DNA from 3 places in the Solidesulfovibrio carbinolicus genome. Region 3 is predicted to be linked to each of the others. Evidence: predicted binding sites of a transcription regulator. Region 3 holds the regulator's gene; each other region holds the start of a gene.
The links. Region 3 encodes sigma-54, which starts transcription at its own class of promoters, with help from an activator protein. Its sites were predicted from a motif close to CTGGCACGGNNNNTGCTT; they were not measured.

Region 1: a site for sigma-54 is predicted at 1,849-1,866, ahead of C3Y92_RS01010 (NifB/NifX family molybdenum-iron cluster-binding protein). Genes of this name have one in related genera too.
Region 2: a site for sigma-54 is predicted at 1,440-1,457, ahead of flgF (flagellar basal-body rod protein FlgF). Genes of this name have one in related genera too.

What each region holds. Positions count from the first base shown of each region.
Region 1 is NZ_CP026538.1:231,700-236,057, forward strand. It holds gene C3Y92_RS01005 (ribonucleoside triphosphate reductase) at 1-785, opposite strand, end outside; cobalamin riboswitch at 911-1,132, opposite strand; gene C3Y92_RS01010 (NifB/NifX family molybdenum-iron cluster-binding protein) at 1,408-1,770, opposite strand; gene C3Y92_RS01015 (HAD family hydrolase) at 2,003-2,647, opposite strand; gene C3Y92_RS01020 (trimeric intracellular cation channel family protein) at 2,720-3,382, opposite strand; gene C3Y92_RS01025 (sodium:calcium antiporter) at 3,467-4,358, opposite strand, start outside.
Region 2 is NZ_CP026538.1:1,454,810-1,459,167, reverse strand. It holds gene flgG (flagellar basal-body rod protein FlgG) at 1-601, opposite strand, end outside; gene flgF (flagellar basal-body rod protein FlgF) at 628-1,413, opposite strand; tRNA gene C3Y92_RS06460 (tRNA-Gly) at 1,568-1,643, shown strand; gene C3Y92_RS06455 (ribosome maturation factor RimP) at 1,727-2,296, shown strand; gene nusA (transcription termination factor NusA) at 2,293-3,708, shown strand; gene C3Y92_RS06445 (YlxR family protein) at 3,705-3,953, shown strand; gene infB (translation initiation factor IF-2) at 3,950-4,358, shown strand, end outside.
Region 3 is NZ_CP026538.1:2,704,270-2,708,627, reverse strand. It holds gene C3Y92_RS12185 (CTP synthase) at 1-58, shown strand, start outside; gene C3Y92_RS12180 (KdsC family phosphatase) at 269-805, shown strand; gene rpoN (RNA polymerase factor sigma-54) at 937-2,367, shown strand; gene hpf (ribosome hibernation-promoting factor, HPF/YfiA family) at 2,418-2,966, shown strand; gene C3Y92_RS12165 (PTS sugar transporter subunit IIA) at 2,967-3,416, shown strand; gene rapZ (RNase adapter RapZ) at 3,505-4,358, shown strand, end outside.

The sequences.
Region 1 (4,358 bases), 2.1 Mb from region 3:
GAGGAAAAGGCCTGGGCGCCGGCCCATTCGTTTTGCAGCGTGCCGAGGAAATTGACGATCTGGCCCACGGCGCTGGAGAGGTGCTTGGGCGGCTTGGCTTCCACCTTGCCGGGCACGCCGTTAAGGCCTTCGCTTAAAAGCATCCGCAGGGACCAGCCGGCGCAGTAGCCGGACAGCATGTCGAGATCGTGGATATGGAGATCGCCGTCGCGGTGGGCCGCTCCGGCTTCGGGCGGGTAGACGTGGGAGAGCCAGTAGTTGGCCACGACCTTGCCCGAGACGTTCAGGATAAGCCCGCCCAGGGAATAGCCCTGGTTGGCGTTGGCGGCCACGCGCCAGTCCTGGCGGTCGAGATATTCGTTGATGGAAGCGGCCACGTCCACCACGGTCTTCTTGTCTTCGCGAAGGCGGGCGCGCTGTTCGCGGTAGACGGAGTAGGCGCGAAGGGTGCGGAAATGGTTGGCCGAGACGAAAGCCTGCTCGACGATGTCCTGGATGCGTTCGATGTCCGGGATCTGGCCGATGAAGCGGTGGGAGAGGACCTTGACCACCTGGGCGGTCAGCAGCCAGGCCTCGTCCTCGCCGAATTCGCCGGTGGCGGCGCCGGCGCGACGGATGGCGGACAGGATCTTGTCGGCGTCAAAGGTGACGATCTGGCCGTCGCGCTTGCGGATGCGCGAGGGGATGGCGGCCACCACGGGCTGGTCGACGGCGGCGTCGACGGCGTCGTGGCGGTCGGAGGTGGGGGTAAGGGCCAAATTGCCGTGTTCCATCGGCTCGGACATGCGTTTCTCCCTGGGCGGACTGTCGTCGGGCAGGGGAGGGGCGACGGCGGCCGAAAAACGCATGGCGCGAAACGGCAGGCCGGGCAGCCCTCCCGCGAGGCTCCCTGGTTCATGCGCCGGACGGATGCGTCCGGCGGGCGTCGGCAGGTGTTCGGACTTGCGAACGCGTCGGCCCGGTGTGGGCCGGTTTCCTAGTTCCCGCGGCTTCCCGGGCTCTTGCCCAGTGCTTGGTTGCGGGGTTCGTTTTCGCTTACCGCTGCGGGGCAGTTCCGGACTTGCACCGGATTCCCTCTTACGGCTGCCCGCCGCCGCCTGGGGCGGGGCGGACCAACGCCAACGTCGCAGCATATATGCGAGGATGCGGCCAAAGAGTCAATCGAGGCAAAAAACGGCGCGATGTTGGCGGGTTGGGGTGATTATGCACCGGATGCGGCGGTTTGGGCGGGCGGCGCGAGGTCGCTATGGCGTTTATTTTATTGTCTTTTATGAATGGGCGGGCGGACGTGGGGAGGCGGAAAAAATTACAGCCGCAGTTGTTCCGCCTCGGGACAACGGCAAAGCCCGGGACCATGCCGTGGTCCCGGGCTTTGTCGCGTGTCAGCCTAGCCTCTCGGCCAGCCGCCTAATGCAAACAGGTATGCCCGTGGGCCGTGCACAGTTCGTCGCGGTCCTTGAGCATGCCGGCGAGAAACGCCGCCGCCGCTTCGTGGACCGGGCCGGACGCGCCGCGCACCACGGTCATGCCGGACTGGCGCAGCTTGTTGACCGCGCCCTGGCCCATGTTGCCGGCAATGAGCACCGTGACGCCCATGGCGAGCAGGTCGTTGACCAGATTGGACTTGCAGCCGCACTCGGCCGGCGGGGAAAAGGTCTCCTCGGCGACGACGCTCTTGTCCGGGCCGATGGTCAGCACCGTGAAATAGCCGCAGTGGCCGAAATGCTCGTCCACCTGCCCGTCGCGGGAGGGAATGGCGATCTTGGTCATGTTCGTGACTCCTTGAGACTGCCGGCGCGTGGCCGGACAATTTACCCCCGCCTCGTACCGGAATTGGGACGGCCTGGGAAGCCCCGGCCGGGCCGGGCGATGAGCCGGCCTGGACCGGCATGGGCTTGATGGACCGTCTTCGGGTCAGGCCGGGGCGATAACGCGTGACCTCGCGCCGAGGGCGTCAGCGACCAAACGGCCGGCGGCCATGCCGAAAAATAGCCGCCGCGCCTCAGCCATCGCTGCCGAGGCATACGGCGGCGAAACCGCCCAGAGCCTCCAGCTCTCGGGCCGTGGACGCGGCGTCGCGGTGGACCACGCCGCGAACCCCCAGGGTCGCGGCCACTTCCACGAAAAGCGCCCGGTCGTCGATGTAGACCGCGTCAGCCGGGTCGCATTGGGCCACGTCCAGGGCCAGGCGGAAAATGCCGGCGTCGGGCTTGCGCATGCCCACGAAGCACGAGGACACGAAGGCGTCGACAAAACAGCCCAGGCCGAAGGCCCGGATGCGGTACTCGTTGAGTTCGCGGCCCTCGTTGTTGACGACCACGATGCGGATGCCGTGCCGGGCCTTGAGTCCGCGCACATAGGCCAGCATGTCGGACAGGGGCGCGCTGCGCGACAGCATGAAATCCCGGAAGGTCGCCTTGTCAAAGGAACGCGGCGCGTAAAACACCGTGCGGTCGAGATACTCGTCCAGGGAGAGCTTGCCCTCTTCGTAGGCGTCGAAGGTGAGATGGTGGCGTTCGTCGGTTTCGGCGGCGTCCAGGCCGAAGCGCTTGGCTGCCTCGGCCCGGGCCTGCCGGTCCCAGCCGTTGGTGAGCATGACGCCGCCGACGTCGCACAAAAGCGTGGTGATGGGTCGCTTCACGGACATTCCCCCTGGCTTGCGGATGGGGCCGCCGGTTGCGGACCCTCATCCTTTATAGACGCGGCCGGGGAGGCGGCGTCAAGCCACAGGCGGATTGCGGCGGCGAAACAGGCCATGGTCGCGCACGGGGACGGTGCGCCAGTTGCGGGTGATGGCCAGCACACGAAGAAGAAAGGTAAAGGCGATGGTGACAAAGGCCGAGGTCAGCGGCGGCAGGCCGAAGGTCTGGCGCAGGAAGGGGTAGGTCAGACAGCCCAGCAGGGCGGCCAGGCCGTAGAACTGGCCCGGGCGAAACACCATGGGCTCCTCGCGCATGAGCACGTCGCGCAGGATGCCGCCGCCGCAGGCGTTGACCGTGCCGACCAGCACGGCCGGGGCGAAATCCAGGCCAAAGGCCAGGGATTTCTCCATGCCGACCACGGCGTAGGCTCCCAGGGCGGCGGCATCCACCAGGGCCACGAAACGCTCGGACAACACGGCCCGGCGGCCGAAGATGAGGCAGGCCAGGGCAGCGCCGGCCACGGCGTAGAGATAGTCCTGGTTGCGCACCACGGCCGGCACGCCGGCCTGGAGGAAGATGCCGTCGCGTATAAGCGCCCCGCCCACGCCTGTGGCAAAGGACAGGCCGAGCAGGCCGACGAGGTCGAACTCGCGGCGGATGGCCTCGATGGCCCCGGTGGCGGCCATGAGGAACACGGCGAACAGGTCGAGGTAGATGGGCAGGGCAAACGTCTGGTCCATGGCGGCGGACCTCCTGGCGGCGGTTCCCGCCCCGGAGGGCTGCTCCGGGGCGGGCGGGTTCCATAGGGCCGGGCCGGCCCGGCGTCAAGAGGCGCTGTGGCGCGCGGGGCGGACAAGGGCCAGCAGGTGGCGGCCGGTGCGTGGCAGCATGAGGGCGAAGACCCCGATATACAGGAAGGTGAAGAGGAAGTGTACCTCGTTGCCGTCGAGGTGGCCCGGGAAGAGGTTCCAGAAAGCCTCCGGCACGGCCGGGGCCAGGAACTGGCCGAGGAACAGGCCAAACAGCAGCAGCGCGCCCCGGATGTCCAGGCGCAGGCCGGCGAGCAGGCCCACGGCCAGAAGCGACTGGGCGGCGGTCAGCATGATCTCGTGCATCTGCACGCCGTCCAGGGGAATGGGCACGGCAAAGCTGCCCGAAGACACGCCGTAGACGCCGGGGATCATGCCGACCAAGAGCGTCCATTGGTTGAGCTTGGAGGAAATAAGGCTCCCCAGGGCCAGCCCGCCCATGCCGCGCAGGGCGAACATGACCGAGACGATGACTTCCGGGGCTTCCGAGGCGATGGGGGCCAGCCACTGGACGAGCAAAAATTCGTTGACCCCGAAGATGCGGCCGGTGGCGACGAGGCCCTCGCTGAAGGCCTCGGCATTGGCCACGATGACGCCGGCGGCGAAAAGAAACAGGCCGAGCGTCGAAAGGCGGCGAAGGCCCTTGGGCAGCGCGCCGATGACGCAGGCCACGCCTTCAAGCTCGGGTTCCTCGCATTCGCGCCGGGCGGCGATGGCGATGTAGACGACGTAGAGGCCAATAAGCACCGCGCCGTCCACCCAGGTCAGCGACCCGGACAGGGGTATGGAGATGGCGTAGGCCGTGGCCAGACCGAGGAACAGGACTTCGGTGCGACGCTCACCCTCCAGGATGATGGGTTTTTTGGTGCGCCACCAGACCAGGAAGGCGACCAGGGTCCAGGCCACG
Region 2 (4,358 bases), 1.2 Mb from region 3:
CGTTGGCCGCGCCCGAGGCCTGGCTGGTGGAATAGAGATTGCGGCCTTCGGCGGTCAGGCCGGCATTGTTGATAAACGTGTAGAGCGGGATGTCAGTGGCGGCCAGCTCGGCGCTGTTGGCGTCCAGGCAGGACAGGTGGCCGTTTTCGGTGATGGTGATGGTCTTGGTTTCGGTGGGCACGGAAAAGGCCGGCTGGAGCGGATAGCCGTTGGCCGTGACGATGGTGCCGTCCTGGTTGAGCTTGAAGGAACCGGCCCGGGTGTAGAGCTCGCGGCCGTTGACGTCGACCTTGAAAAAGCCCTCGCCTTGAATGGCGATGTCGAGCTGGTTGCCGGTGTTTTGCATGTCGCCTTGGGTGAAGAACTTGTGCACCGTCGTCGGCTTGACGCCAAGGCCGACCTGCAGGCCCGTCGGCAGGCGGTTGCCGCCCACGGTCTCGGTGCCGGCCACCTGCAAGGTCTGGTACATGAGGTCCTCGAACTCGGCCCGGCTCTTTTTAAAGCCCACGGTGTTCACGTTGGCCAGGTTGTTGGACATGGTGTCGATTTGCATCTGCATGGCCACCATGCCGGTGGAGGCCGTCCACAGTGATCGCATCATAGCAGTATCCCTCCGGATCCTTGGCCTTACATCTTGTCGGTGCCGACGCGGATGGCCTTGGTGTCAAGTTCGTTGGCGCTGGTCATGACCTTCTGATAGGCTTCAAAGGTGCGCTGGGTTTCGATCATGGAGACCATCTCCTCCACCACCTCGACGTTGGGCTTTTCAAGAAAGCCCTGAGCCACTTCGGTGGTTCCGGCCCGCATGACCCCTTCCTGGATGGTGGCTCCGGTCTGGGGCATGTAGAGGTTTGCCCCATATTTCATCAGGGCGTCGGAATTTTGCACGGTGACCACGTCCACCTGGCCGACCTGGGCCCCATCGACATAAACCGCGCCGTCGCCGCCCACGGAAATGCGGCCCTCTGGCAGTTGGATGGGGCCGCCGCCGCCCAGGACGGGCATATCCTGGTCGTTGACGAGCATCCCTTCGGCCGAGCGGTGAAACGCCCCGTTTCGGGTGTAGTAGGCATTGCCCTGGCCGGCCGAGACCTTGAAAAAGCCCGGTCCCTGGATGGCCAGGTCCAGCGGGTTGCCGGTGGCCGTCAGCGCCCCCTGGGCGAAGTCGATCTGCTGCATGGCCAGGCGGGGCTTGGCAATGAGGTCGGCCCGGGGCAAGAGCTGCTTCTGGCGGATGTCGCCCCGGGGGTCCATATGGTAGTCGTGGGCGTAGCGGTAAAAGGTGTCCTCAAAGGAGACCCGGTCGCGCTTGTAGCCCGTGGTGTTGACGTTCGCCAAATTATTGGCGGAAATATTGAGACGCGTTTCCGTTGAGAGTGCGCCGAAAACCGCGCTGTACATGCTCATTTCCATGGAAGCGGCCCTCCTCGGCCCAGCGCATGCAACATGCGGGCCAGCCTCGACCGCCCCGGCCGGGCGAAACCCGGCCGGGGCGGTCGTCTTTTTTCGCGGGCCGGCCTCGCACAGCTTGACAAACCTCGGCGAAGTGGTATTTCCTCCCATTCGAGCGGGCGTAGCTCAGCTGGTAGAGTACAAGCTTCCCAAGCTTGGTGTCGCGAGTTCGATCCTCGTCGCCCGCTCCAAACCTGAGTCTCCCAACCGAATGGTTGACGTGACGAGGTGGGCCTGACGATCGGTCCACTTTTTTTTTGCTGACAAGGAAATCATGCTTCAGAAAAACGCCGTGGCCGATGCCGTCCGGGATCTTATCGCCCCTTACGTCGCCACCCTGGGCCTTGCGGTCTGGGGGGTGGAGCTGGCTTCGGCCGGCCATCGCCAGCTTGTGCGCCTCTATCTCGACCTGGCCGCCGACACGCCGCGCACGCCCGAACGCCTGGGCGTGACCATCGACGAATGCGCCAGGGTCAGCCGCCATCTCGGCGCCCTTCTTGAGGTCGATGAAATTTTCCACAACCCCTATGTGCTGGAAGTCTCCTCGCCGGGGTTGTCGCGCCGGTTTTTCGAAGCCGGCCAACTGCCCGCCTACGTCGGCCGGGAGATCGAGGCCAAGCTGGCCGCGCCCCGCGAGGGACGCAAGCGTTTCAAAGGCATCCTGTCCGGCGTCTCGGACCAGACCGTGTCCATGACCGTGGACCCCGGGGCCAAGGAATTTTCGATTTCGTTTGATTTTGCCGAGGCGGACAAAATCCGCCTCATCCACGCTTTTGACGCCACACCCGAAGGAGAGGCCGACGGCGACGGCGGGCCGTACGGCAACTCGGAGGCAACCTCATGACCGAACTGAAAAAAGCCATCGATCAGATCAGCAAGGATCGCGGCATCGACCGCGACCTGCTGGTGGACACCCTGGAAGAAGCCGTCCGTTCGTCGGTGATCCGCAAGTACGGCGAGAACCTCGACGTGGAGGTCAGCTACAACGACGAGCAGGGGGAGATCGAGGTCTACCAGTTCAAGGTCGTGGTGGAAGACGACGACGTGGCCGACCCGGCCGCCGAGATCTGCCTGTCCGACGCCAAGGCCATCGACCCCAACGTGGCCCTGGAAGACGAGATGGGCTTCAAGCTCGCCGTCGAGGACCTCGGCCGCATCGCCGCCCAGTCCGCCAAGCAGGTGATCATCCAGCGCATGCGCGACGCCGAGCAGGAGATCATCTACGAGGAATACAAGGACCGTAAGGGCGAAATCATTTCCGGCATCATCCAGCGCCGCGACCGGGCCGGTTGGATCATCAACCTCGGCCGCACCGAGGCGCTTTTGCCCAAGGAAGAGCAGATCCCCCGCGAGCGCTACAAGCGCGGCGACCGGGTCCAGGCCTTTATCATCGAAGTCCTGCCTTCCGGGCGCGGACCCCAGATCATCGTGTCGCGCACCCACGGCGACTACATGAAAGCCCTTTTCGCCCGCGAAGTGCCGGAAGTTTCCGACGGCACGGTCAAGATCGTGGCCGTGGCGCGCGATCCCGGCTCCCGGGCCAAGGTGGCCGTCATCTCCAAGGACCGCGACGTCGATCCGGTCGGCGCCTGCGTCGGCATCCGCGGCTCGCGCATCCAGAACATCGTGCAGGAACTGCGCGGCGAACGCATCGACATCGTGGTCTGGAACCCCGAGATCGCCACCTACGCCGCCAACGCCCTGTCGCCCTCACGGGTCACCCGCATTTCCGTGGATGAGGACGAAAAATCCCTGGAAGTGGTGGTCACCGACGACCAGCTCAACCTGGCCATCGGCCGCAAGGGACAAAACGTCAAGCTGGCCGCCAAGCTGCTTGGCTGGAAGATCGACATCGTCACCGAATCCCGGTTCCGCGAGGCCAACGCCTCCAAGAAGTTCCTGGAGCAGCTGGCCAGCGTGGCCGAGATCCACGTGGACAACATCATCGCCGCCGGATTTGTCTCCATGGAGCAGCTGGCCGAGGCCGACGACGAGGCCATCGACGCCATCGCCGGCATGACGCCGTCCAAGCGCGACGATCTGCGCGCCGCCCTCAAACTGATGGGCGCCTTTGACAAGCCCGCGCCGGTTGACGACGAGGATGCCCCGATCGATGAGGACGCCCCGTCCGAGGGCGAGGCTCCGGCCGACGGGGAGACGCCGGTTGACGACGCGGCCCCGTCCGAAGGCGAAGCCCCGGCCGGCGACGACGCCGCGACCGGCACGGAAGAAACCAACGCGGACGAGGCCAAATGACGCGCGGCAAGTCCCAGGCCCGGCCGCCGTGGCCGGTGCGGATGTGCGTGATCTGCCGGGAGCGCTTCCCGAAAAGCGAGCTGGTCAGACACGTCGCGGCGGCCGAGGGCGAAGCGGGCCTTGCGCCCGATCCCCGGGCCGTCCTGCCCGGACGCGGGCACTATCTCTGCGCCAACCCCGCATGCGCCGAGAAATTTTTGAAATACTCCGGTCGGCCCAGGCGACGGAGGGGGGGGTCAAGGTGAACAAGATTAAAATGAAGGACATTGCCAAGGAGCTTGCCCTGTCCAGCAAGGACATGCTGCATCTCCTGCGCGAACTCGGTATCCAGGTCAAAAGCCAGATGGCCACGCTGACCGACGAGGAAGCCGCCCAATTGCGCGCCCGTGTGCGCCAGGGCAGCTCCGGCCGCACCCAGGTCATCGACACCGAGGTTTCGCCCGGCGTCATCGTCCGCCGCCGCAAGGCCGCCCCCACCCCCCCGGCCGACGCCGCGCCAGCCCCCCGGGATCTCGAACCCGAATCGCCGGCGACCGCCGTCGATCCCGTGGTTGCGACAGCCCCGGCCGAGCCGGAACACGAGGAGCCCGTCGAGGTGCAGTACCAGCCCCAGGCCGAAGATTTCGAGGCCTTTGCCGAACCAGTCGACG
Region 3 (4,358 bases):
GCGTCCGCATCCGCTGTTCCGCGAGTTCGTGGCCGCGGCCAAGCGGCACAAGGGCTAGACGGCCCAAGCGCAAAAAGATGGCTCGGTCCGGGGAAGGCGGCTTCTCCGGACTTTTTTTGGGCCAAAGGGCTGCATGGCTTGGCAAGGCTCTAAAAACGTTTATCTTCTGGTCATGGTGCGATTTTTGGGCTAGATTGCGCCTGTCGGCGGCCAGGGTAGGGCGTTGCTTTTTCGCTTCGCGGCCGTCGTATCGCAAAGGGAGTCTATTATGTCCGAAGACGCCAAACTGGCCATTGCGCGCGCCCGGGACGTGGAGCTGCTGGTGCTCGACGTTGATGGGGTCATGACCGACGGCGGCATCTACGTCGATGCCCGGGGCGAGGTGATCAAGCGTTTCCATGTCCACGACGGGTTGGGCATCAAGGCGGCCCAGGCGGCGGGACTGGCCGTGGCGGTCATAAGCGGCCTGGACAGCCCGGCCGTGGCCGCCCGGATGCGGGAACTGGGCATCGAGGAGTACCACCCCGGCCACTACCGCAAGGTGGGTGTGCTGGAAGGCATTCTCGCCCGGGCCGGGTTGGCCCCGCATCAGGCCGCCTTTCTCGGCGACGATTGGGTGGACGCCGGCCCCATGGAGCTGGTCGGGCTGCCCATGGCCGTGGCCGACGCCCAGCCGGAGATCCTTGATCTGGCCTTGTGGGTGTCGCGGCGCGGGGGAGGGCAGGGCGCGGTGCGCGAGGCCGTGCGTTATATTTTGGCCGCCAAGGGCCGGTTGGAAGCCGCCTACCAGTGGTTCCTCGGCTGAAGGCCGATAGTGCCGATTGCCACAAGGCTTCAATTGTGGCATGGTTTTTGTTGGGCGGGGTGGCCCTCGTCCGGGCAAGGCCCACAGACAATTCCCGATAACGTCAACGACATTCGAGCACGGCGGTAAGCATGGCCCTGGAACTGCGGCAGCAACTCAAGCTTTCCCAACAGCTGGTGATGACCCCCCAGCTGCAGCAAGCCATCAAGCTCTTGCAGCTGTCGCGGCTGGAGCTGCTTGAAAGCGTGCAGCAGGAGCTTTTGGAAAATCCTCTTCTGGAGGAATCCGTCGAGGAGGACCGCCAGCCCGAACGCGTCATGGTCGAGGACAACAACGGCCCCACGGGAGCCGACGCGGCCATCGAAAAGGAACTGCTCAAAAACGCCGAGTGGGACGACTACCTTGGCGATTTCGCCAGCACGAGCAAGCAGTCCCTGTCCCGCGACCTGGAAGTGCCCGAGGAGGGCATGGCTTTCGACGCCCGTTTGGCCTCCAAGCCGTCCCTCGACGGCCACCTCGGCTGGCAGATGCACCTGTCTAATTTTACGGCCAAGGAAGTCGAGATCGGCGAGACCATCGTCGGCAGCCTCAATTCCTCGGGCTATCTGCGGGCCACGGTGGAGGAAATCGCCGGCATGGCCAACGCCGACCCGGCCCATGTCGAAAAGGTGCTCCACCGTCTCCAGCGCTTCGATCCCGTGGGCGTGGCCGCCCGCACTCCCAGCGAATGCCTGCTCATACAAATCGAGGTCTACGGCTATGACGATCCCATCCTGATCGAACTCGTTCGCGAGCATCTCGAAGACCTCGAAAAGAAGCGCTACAAGCCCCTGGCCAAGAAATTTCACCTGACCATGGAAAAGCTCAAGGAATACCTGGAGCTGATCCAGACCCTCGATCCCATGCCCGGGGCCAGCTATGGTTCGGGCGACCCGATCTACGTCAGCCCGGACGCCTTCGTCTACAAGTACGGCGAGGACTTCGTCATCCTGCTCAACGAGGAGGGGATGCCGCGCCTGGGACTCAACATGTCCTACACCGACGGCAGCCTGCCGCGAAACGACAAGGACAAGGACTACCTCCAGGATAAGATGCGTTCGGCCATGTGGCTCATGAAGAGCCTGTACCAGCGCCAGCGCACGCTTTATAAGGTTTTGGAGAGCATCGTGAAGTTTCAGCGCGGCTTTTTCGAGGACGGCGTGACCCGGCTGCGGCCGCTGATCCTCAAGGACGTGGCCGACGACATCAGCATGCATGAGTCCACCGTCAGCCGCATCACGTCCAACAAGTACGTGGCCACGCCCCACGGCATTTTCGAGCTCAAGTTCTTTTTCAACAGCGCCCTGGAGCTCGACGACGGCGGCACCGTGGGTTCCGAATCGGTCAAGGCCATGATCAAGCGGATTATTTCCGGCGAGAACGCCAAGAAGCCCATCAGCGACGAGGCCATCGCCGACATGCTCAAAGACGAGCTGCAAATCAACATCGCCCGGCGAACCGTGGCCAAGTACCGCACGGCCATGGGAATCGAGTCGTCGTCGAAGCGCAAGGCGGTTTTCTGATGCTTCGGGCCGGGATTCCGGCCCCTCACCACGCCAGCCTGGAGGATTCTATGAACATCACCTTTAATTTCAAGAATTTCGAGCCGTCTGACCATTTGCGCGATTATGCCAGGAAGCGCTTTGAAAAGCTTGGCAAGTACACCTCGTCCACCGACACCTCGGAAGTCCAGGTCAACCTGGCCGTGGAAAAGACCCGGCAGATGGCCGACGTCATCTTCCTGGCCGACAATATGCATATCTCGGCCCATGAAACCTCCGAGGACATGTACTCCACCATTGACCTGATCCTCGACAAGATCGAGGCTCAGGCCAAGAAGTTCCGCGAGAAGCAAAAGGACCGCCGCCGCCAGACCGTGGAGCAGGTCCGCATGGACGTCATCAGCATCAGCGAGGACGCCGCCGGCGGCCGCGTGCCCACCATCATCGAAACCGACGAGTACCAGCCCAAGCCCATGGCCGTGGAAGAAGCCGCCATGCAGCTTGAGGCCCTCAAGTACGAATTTTTGGTGTTCATCAACTCCGAAACCGAACGGCCCAACGTCATCTACCGCCTGCGCAACGGCGACTTCGGCCTCATCGATCCTGGAACGGGCGCTTAGATGCGGTTAGAGGACTATCTCCAGCCCGAGTTCGTCATCGGGAATCTTGCGTCGGAGTCCAAGTCCGAAGTGTTGGCCGAGCTCGTGGCCCCCATCAAGAAGCAGTGGCCCGATTTTGACGCCAAACGCGCCCATCAGGTGCTGCTCGACCGGGAAAACCTCGGCACCACGGGCATCGGCGACGGGGTGGCCATTCCCCACGGCAAGATGGAGAGCCTCGAACGCATCGTCATCGTCGTCGGGAGAAGCCTTGCGGGCGTCAGCTTCGATGCGCTGGACTTCAAGCCCTGCCGCATCTTCTTCCTGGTGCTCGCGCCCGAGCATGTCGCGGGCCTGCATTTGCGCATTCTGGCCCACATCTCGCGGCTTTTGTCCGACGAATCCTTCCGGCGGGCCTTTTTGGCCGCCGAAACCGACGAGGCCTTGCGGCAGGTGCTCGCCGCCGCCTAAGGCTGCCTGAAAAAACGTTTCCCGCGCGTTTGTCGTCACACAAACGCGCGGGAAATTTGTTAAGCCCTTGGGCCGGAAGGTGAATGCCATGGAACATGCGGCCAGGGAACTCCCCGTCGTTATCTTGACCGGCCTGTCCGGGTCCGGAAAATCCACAGCCCTTCGCGTCTTCGAGGACCTGGGTTTTTTTTGCGTGGACGGGTTGCCGGTCAGCCTCGTGCCCAAGCTCATGAGCCTTTTCGACGACAAGGGCGGCCAGCGCTACAAAGGCCTGGCCCTGGGCATGGACGTGCGCCAAGCCGACCTCGACACCGACTGGGGCGCGACCCTGGCCGAGGTGCGGCGCAAACAGGACCTCACCCAGATCATCTTTTTCGAGGCCGACAACGGCGAGATCATCCGCCGCTACGCCACTACTCGCCGCCCGCATCCTTTGGAAAGCGCCGAGAGGGGCCTTGAGCAAGCGGTCGTGGCCGAGCGCGAACGCATGCGCCCCCTTCGCGACGCCGCCGACATGGTGCTGGACACCACCCATTTCACCATCCACGATCTGCGCCGCAAGCTCCAGGAGAAATGGGCTTCCATCCGGCCCACCGCCGGAACCCTCAAGGTCCACGTCATGAGCTTCGGCTTCAAGTACGGCCCGCCCTCCGAGGCCGACATGGTTTTCGACCTGCGCTTTTTGCCCAATCCCTATTTCAACAAGGAACTGCGCGAGCGCACGGGCAAGGAAGCGGCGGTGCGCGATTACGTCCTGGCCGAGGAACCGGGCCGGGAGTTTTTGCGCCGGCTGACCGAATTTCTGCTCTATCTGCTCCCGCTGTACGCCAAGGAAGGGCGTTACCGCCTGACCCTGGCCTTTGGCTGTACCGGCGGCCGCCACCGTTCGGTGGCCGTGGCCGAGTCGGTCTTTGACACGCTCTCCAAGGCTGGCTACAATAT